DNA from 3 places in the Streptomyces sp. NBC_00670 genome. Region 1 is predicted to be linked to each of the others. Evidence: riboswitches for the same ligand, from Rfam matches in the RefSeq annotation. Region 1 holds a riboswitch; each other region holds the start of a gene.
What was found. A riboswitch is a leader RNA that binds a small molecule or an ion and turns the genes downstream of it on or off. The one in region 1 is predicted to bind cobalamin.
Positions count from the first base shown of each region.

Region 1 (2,193 bases):
TCGCGCTCGGCTCGGCGCTGGCACTGTTCATGTACCCGCACTCGATCACGGCGACGCTCTCCTCGCGCAGCCGTGAGGTGATCCGGCGCAACACCACGATCCTGCCGCTGTACTCGCTGATGCTGGGTCTGCTGGCGCTGCTGGGCTTCATGGCGATCGCGGACGGGATCTCCGTGAAGAACGGCCAGCTGGCCATCCCGCAGCTGTTCGAGAACATGTTCCCCGACTGGTTCGCGGGTGTGGCCTTCGCGGCCATCGGGATCGGCGCGCTGGTGCCGGCGGCGATCATGTCGATCGCGGCGGCGAACCTCTTCACCCGCAACATCTACAAGGACTTCATCAAGCCGGACGCGACGCCGAAGCAGGAGGCCCAGGTCTCCAAGTTCGTCTCGCTGCTGGTCAAGGTGGGCGCGCTGGTCTTCGTCCTGACGATGGACAAGACGGTGGCGATCAACTTCCAGCTGCTCGGCGGCATCTGGATCCTGCAGACGTTCCCCGCGCTGGTGGGCGGCCTGTTCACCCGCTGGTTCCACCGCTGGGCGCTGCTGGCCGGCTGGGCGGTCGGCATGGTGTACGGCACGGTGGCCGCGTACGGCGTGGCCTCGCCGACGCAGAAGCACTTCGGCGGGTCCTCGGACGAGATCCCCGGCATCGGGGAGATCGGCTACATCGGTCTGACCGCGTTCGTGCTGAACGTGGTGGTGACGGTGGTGCTGACGTTCGTCCTGCGGGCGGCGAAGGCGCCGGAGGGCGTCGACGAGACGACGGCGGACGACTACACGGTGGACGTCGGCGACGCCGGCGTCGAGCCGGAGCTCCCGCCGGCGACGGCGGGGACGTCGCACTAGTCGTCGCGATACGCGCCACGTGCGCGGAAGGCCGCGGCTGCCCCTCGGGGGCGGTCGCGGCCTTGGTGCGTGCGCCGCCTCCCCGGGGTTCGCGCGTGGGCCGCCTCCCCGGGATTCGTGCCGGGCCGCCCTCCCGAGACTCCCTGCCCGCGTCCGACACAACATCTGGTCCCTCAACCGGCCGTCCGCCACAACATGTATGCTCAGCACGCTGCCGCCGCAGGGGAATCCGGTGTGAATCCGGAGCTGTCCCGCAACGGTGTATCCACGCGTACGCGCGTCGAGGTGAGTCCGAGGACCTGCCGGCAGTGCGCCCGGCCGTCCGGCCGGGTGCCCGACGTCCGGGCCTCGTGGAATGGGCCGGGGACGCGACCCGGCGCACCCGCGCGCCACCGTGTTGCTCCCTGTCCTCGTCATGGCCCGTGCCGAACGAGGGAGAGCACCCATGACCATCGCCCCGGCGGTTCCCGCCCCGGCGCCCCCGGCGGTCGGGGAACCCGACGGCCCCGGCGCCGCCCTGCTGCGCACCCTCACCGCGCTGACCGTCGACCTCCAGGGCGCCGACCCCGGCCGGGTCGCCGCCGCGGCCCTGCGCGGCCGGTCCGCCCACGCCGACGAGGCCGAGCTGCGCGAGCTGGCCACGGAGGCGGCCGCCGGGCTGATCTCCGAGGACCCGGCCCACTCCCGGCTGGCCGCCAGGCTGCTGACCCTCGGCATCCGCGCCGAGGCCGCCTCGCAGGGCGTCGTCTCCTTCACCGACTCCGTCGCCACCGGCCACCGCGAGGGCCTGATCGCCGACCGCACCGCCGCGTTCGTACGGCTGCACGCGGACCGCCTGGACGCGCTGATCGACCCGGACGCCGACGACCGCTTCGGCTACTTCGGCCTGCGCACCCTGCACAGCCGCTATCTGCTGCGCCACCCGCTCACCCGCAAGGCCGTCGAGACGCCGCAGCACTTCCTGCTGCGGGTCGCCTGCGGACTCGCCGAGGACGACAGCACGCGGTCCGTGGACGAGGTCGCCGCCCTGTACGGCCTGATGAGCCGCCTGGACTACCTCCCCTCCTCCCCCACCCTCTTCAACTCCGGCACCCGGCACGCCCAGATGTCGTCCTGCTACCTCCTGGACTCCCCCAAGGACGAGCTGGACTCCCTCTACGACCGCCTCCACCAGGTCGCCCGGCTCTCCAAGCACGCCGGCGGCATCGGCATCGCCTACTCCCGCGTCCGCGCCCGGGGTTCGCTGATCCGCGGCACCAACGGGCACTCCAACGGCATCGTCCCGTTCCTGAAGACGCTGGACGCCTCGGTGGCCGCCGTGAACCAGGGCGGCCGGCGCAAGGGC
Region 1 is NZ_CP109017.1:4,911,210-4,913,402, reverse strand. It holds gene mctP (monocarboxylate uptake permease MctP) at 1-848, shown strand, start outside; cobalamin riboswitch at 1,047-1,169, shown strand; gene OIE12_RS21935 (ribonucleoside-diphosphate reductase subunit alpha) at 1,294-2,193, shown strand, end outside.

Region 2 (2,193 bases), 3.2 Mb from region 1:
GGTTGCGCTGGGTTCCGTGTTCGGGGTCTCGCTCGTGGTGACGGTGGGGCTGGTGGGGTTGTTCACGCTCGGGATCGTGGGGCTGACGAAGAGGGAGTCGGCGCGGGGTGGGGGGGCCGTGCTTGCCGCGACGGGAGCGTACGTGTGCTTTGCCGCGTGTGCGGCGGCTGTGGCGTACGGGATTCATCTGATCGTGGCGTAGCCGGAGCCGTGGTCGTGTTGTAGCCGTGGTCGTGTTGTAGCCGTGGTGGTGGGCGGGGGTGGGTTTTTTTCGCCCCCGCCGCCCCTACCCTTCCCGTCCCTCAAGGGGCGCTGCCCCTTGGACCCCCGGGGGGGGGTGGGGAGTTGGGGTGGGTGGGAGAGGGCGCCTGAGAGCTCGGGTGGGTGGGGTTCTTGGGCGGGTGCGGGCTCGTTGTGGCTTGTCGCGCAGTTGCCCGCGCCCCTCATGGGGCGCGGCTCTTGCGTTCGTCGCGCCCCGCGCCCCTTACGGGCCACCGTTCCGCGGCGGGTTCGTGGTGGGGGGTGTGGGACTTCGCACAGCAGGTCAGGGGCAGGTTGACCTGTTGTGCGGGCGCGTGGTGGACTGCCGGGGCCAATGCGGCGGCAGGAGAGGAAGCCGGTGGAAATCCGGCGCGGTCCCGCCACTGTCACCGGGGTAGGAATCCCGGGAGCCAGGAACTCTCACCGCCGGTCTCGTCGAACCAGGGCGTGGACACCCTGAGTGAGGACATATCGCCATGCGCGGCTGCCGACCGAGGTTCACCAGCGACACCTTGACCGATCCCACGGCCGGCTGACCCCGTGGGTGCCGAACGCTTCGCGTACGGCGCCACCGCCGGCCTCCTCGGCGACCTGCTCCTCGGCGATCCGCGCCGCGGGCATCCGGTCGCCGTGTTCGGCCGTGCCGCGGCCGCCGTGGAGCGCGGGCTCTGGCGCGACCACCGTGGCTGGGGCGCGCTGCACACCGTCGTGTGCGCCGGTGGCGCCACGGCGCTCGGAGCCGTCGCCGCGCGCGCCGTACGCCGCTCCCCCGCCGCCTCGATCGCCCTGACCGCGACCGCCACCTGGGCCGTCGTCGGCGGCACCTCGCTCGTCCGCGAGGCGCGGGCCGTCGGGCGGGCGCTGGAGGCCGGTGACGTGGACGCCGCCCGGGCGCGGCTGCCGCATCTGTGCGGACGCGACCCGCAGGCGCTGGACGCCGACGGGATCGCGCGGGCGGTCGTCGAGTCCGTCGCCGAGAACACCTCCGACGCCGTCGTCGGCGCCCTGGTGTGGGGCGCCGTCGCCGGTGTGCCGGGGCTGCTCGGCTTCCGGGCCGTCAACACGCTGGACGCCATGGTGGGTCACCGCTCCCCCCGTCATCTGCGCTACGGCTGGGCCTCCGCACGCCTGGACGACCTCGCCGGTGCGCCGGGGGCGCGGCTCACCGCCGTCCTCGCGGCCGTCGCCGGACCGGACCCCCGGGGTGCGGTACGGGCCTGGCGGGCGGACGCGTCCCGGCATCCGAGCCCCAACGCCGGTCCCGTGGAGGCGTCCTTCGCGGGGGCGCTCGGGGTGCGGCTCGGCGGCACCTTGTCCTACGCGGGGCGTGTGGAGCACCGTCCGGTCCTCAACGGCACCGGGCGCGCCGTGCGGACGGACGACATCGAGCGCGCGGCGCGGCTCTCCCGACGCGTGAGCTGGCTCGCGCTGGGCGTGTGCGCGGGCGTGCGGCTCGTGTTCGGGCGCCGTCGGACGAAGGGACGTATGTCATGAGCGGCGGCACCGACCGTCGGCCGGGCGGCGGGCTGCTCGTCGCCGGAACCACCTCCGACGCCGGGAAGAGCGTCGTCACCGCCGGTATCTGCCGGTGGCTGGCGCGGCAGGGCGTCAAGGTCGCGCCGTTCAAGGCGCAGAACATGTCCCTCAACTCGTTCGTCACCCGCGAGGGCGCCGAGATCGGGCGCGCGCAGGCCATGCAGGCCCAGGCGTGCCGGATCGAGCCGACCGCGCTGATGAACCCCGTCCTGCTGAAGCCGGGCGGCGAGCGCAGCAGCCAGGTCGTGCTGCTCGGCCGGCCGGTCGGCGAGATGAGCGCCCGCGGCTACCACGGCGGCCGGCAGCAGCGGTTGCTCGGCACCGTGCTCGACTCCCTGGCCGAGCTGCGCGCCACGTACGACGCGGTGATCTGCGAGGGCGCGGGCAGCCCCGCCG
Region 2 is NZ_CP109017.1:1,677,644-1,679,836, forward strand. It holds gene OIE12_RS07480 (hypothetical protein) at 1-202, shown strand, start outside; cobalamin riboswitch at 562-701, shown strand; gene OIE12_RS07485 (cobalamin biosynthesis protein) at 802-1,755, shown strand; gene OIE12_RS07490 (cobyric acid synthase) at 1,752-2,193, shown strand, end outside.
Region 2: another riboswitch for cobalamin. It lies ahead of OIE12_RS07485 (cobalamin biosynthesis protein); the one in region 1 lies ahead of OIE12_RS21935 (ribonucleoside-diphosphate reductase subunit alpha).

Region 3 (2,193 bases), 4.5 Mb from region 1:
CCGCGACCGCCCCGGTGGAGGCACCGGAGGAGACGCCGAGAACGAACGGGTCGGCCAGCGGATTGCGCAGCAGCGACTGCATCACCGCCCCGCACAGCGCGAGCCCCGCCCCGCACACCGCGGCCAGCAGCGTGCGCGGCATCCGCAGGTTCCACACGATGCCGTCCCGCAGCGGCGCGAGCGCGCTCTCTCCCAGGCCGACGTGCGAGGCGACCGACGCCCACACGTCCGCCGCCGAGATGTCGGCGGGCCCGATGGTCACGGCGAGCGCGACCGACACGGCCAGCGCCAGCAGCCCCCCACCCGTCAGCAGCGCGACCCGCGCGCTCACTTCGCGAGCCCGAAGTCGCGCAGCCCCGCGGCGACCTGCTCGATGCCCTCGACGGTGCGCAGGGAAGGGTTCATCGCCTGCCCGCTGAGCAGGACGTAGCGCTTCTCGCGGACGGCGGTGAGATGGCGGGTGGCGGGGTTGCTCTCCAGGAACCGGATCTTGGCCTTGGCGGACTCCGCCGTCTGCGACTTGCGCGTCAGATCGCCGATCACCAGGACGTCCGGGTCGCGGTCGGCGACGGTCTCCCAGTTGATCTGCGGCCACTCGTCGTGCGTGTCGTCGAAGACGTTCTCCGCGCCGACGGCACGGGTGATGGCGCCGGGGGCGCCGCAGCAGCCGGCCAGATAGGGCGACTGGGAGTTGGCGAACCAGTACATGAGGGAGACACCGGAGGCGTCGAGCCCGTCGGTGGCGTCCGTGACCCGCTTCTTCAGCCGCGCCACGAGCTTCTCCCCCCGCGCGTCGACGCCGAAGGCACGGGCCAGGTCGCGTATCTCCCCGTACACGGTGTCGAGGGTGAGCGGCGTGCTGCGGGAGCCGTCGCCGCCGCTGTCGTTGTCCTTGCCGGCGGCGCAGTCGGAGGGCGAGACGTAAGTGGGCACGCCGAGTTCCTCGAACTGGCCGCGGGTGGCCACGCCGCCCTTGCCGAGCGTGGAGACGAACGAGGCGGTGACGAAGTCGGGTTCGGCGTCCAGCACCTTCTCGAAGGAGGGGTTGTTGTCGGCCAGCCTCGGCACGGTGGCGTTCTGCTTCTCCAGTCCCTTCATCACGGGGTCGGTCCAGGTGGCGGTCCCGGCCATGCGGTCGGCGAGACCGAGGGCGAGCAGGATCTCGGTGGTGCCCTGATTGAGGGAGACGGCACGCTGCGGCGGCGACTTCAGGGTCACCTTGTGCCCGCAGTTGGTGAGGGTGACGGCGCCCTCGGTGTCCCCGCCGCTTGGGACGCCGGAGCCGGCGCAGGCGGTGACGAGAAGGACAGGGGCGACGAACAGCGCGGCACGACGGAACATGGAACGCCTCGATTGTCGGGGCTCGAACGCGGAGCCTGGCCGGTGGACTTCCCCCGCGCACGGGCGCGGAGGTGCCAGCAGGTCTTCGGACTCGGGTTCGTCCGGACGAGGCGCCTTCCCGAGGAGAGGTCGACACCGGCGGTGTACCGCCGGCACCCTCCCACTCCCAGTGGCGTAGAGATGCCCCGCCCGTCCCCCTCACCGCTGCGCGTCAGCTCCGGATTCCCACCGGATTCCCTGGCCATGGTGCGGCACGACTGGCCCCCGCAGCGTACAAGAACCCCACCCGCCACGAACCAGCGCCCCGTAAGGGGCGCGGGGCTGTATTGCATCTGCGGCTCCGCCGCGGGGGCGCGAGAAGCGCGCCCGTAAGGGGCGCGGGGAACTGCGCGACCAGCCCCCACCGGCGGTCAGCCGACAAAGCACTCCCGGGGTCCAAGGGGCGGAGCCCCTTGAAGGGAGGATGGGGGTCCCCCCTGCTCGAACGAAGTTGAGAGCTTGGGGGAGGGTAGGGGCGGCGGGGGCGAAAACCAAAAAGAGGCCCACCCCGACAACCGTCGGAATGGGCCTCACCGAGCGCTGGGCAGGCCTTGCACCTGCATCTCCCCGCAGGAAGCGGGGCGTCTTTCCTTGGACGACCAACGCCTGGAGTTCACCGCCCGGTTACCCCGGCGGCACTTCCAAGATCTACTCTACCCCACTCCCCACACCCCCCGCACCACCCCCGAGCCGCAACATCACCTTCCCACTCCCACTCCCCCGGTCCCCCGCGACCACCAACGCCTCCCCCGCCCGCTCGATCCCGAACTCATGCGTCACCAAGGGCGACAGGTCCAAGCCCTCCCCCAACGC
Region 3 is NZ_CP109017.1:412,730-414,922, forward strand. It holds gene OIE12_RS01710 (FecCD family ABC transporter permease) at 1-331, opposite strand, end outside; gene OIE12_RS01715 (ABC transporter substrate-binding protein) at 328-1,341, opposite strand; cobalamin riboswitch at 1,401-1,618, opposite strand; gene OIE12_RS01720 (L-idonate 5-dehydrogenase) at 2,029-2,193, opposite strand, start outside.
Region 3: another riboswitch for cobalamin. It lies ahead of OIE12_RS01715 (ABC transporter substrate-binding protein); the one in region 1 lies ahead of OIE12_RS21935 (ribonucleoside-diphosphate reductase subunit alpha).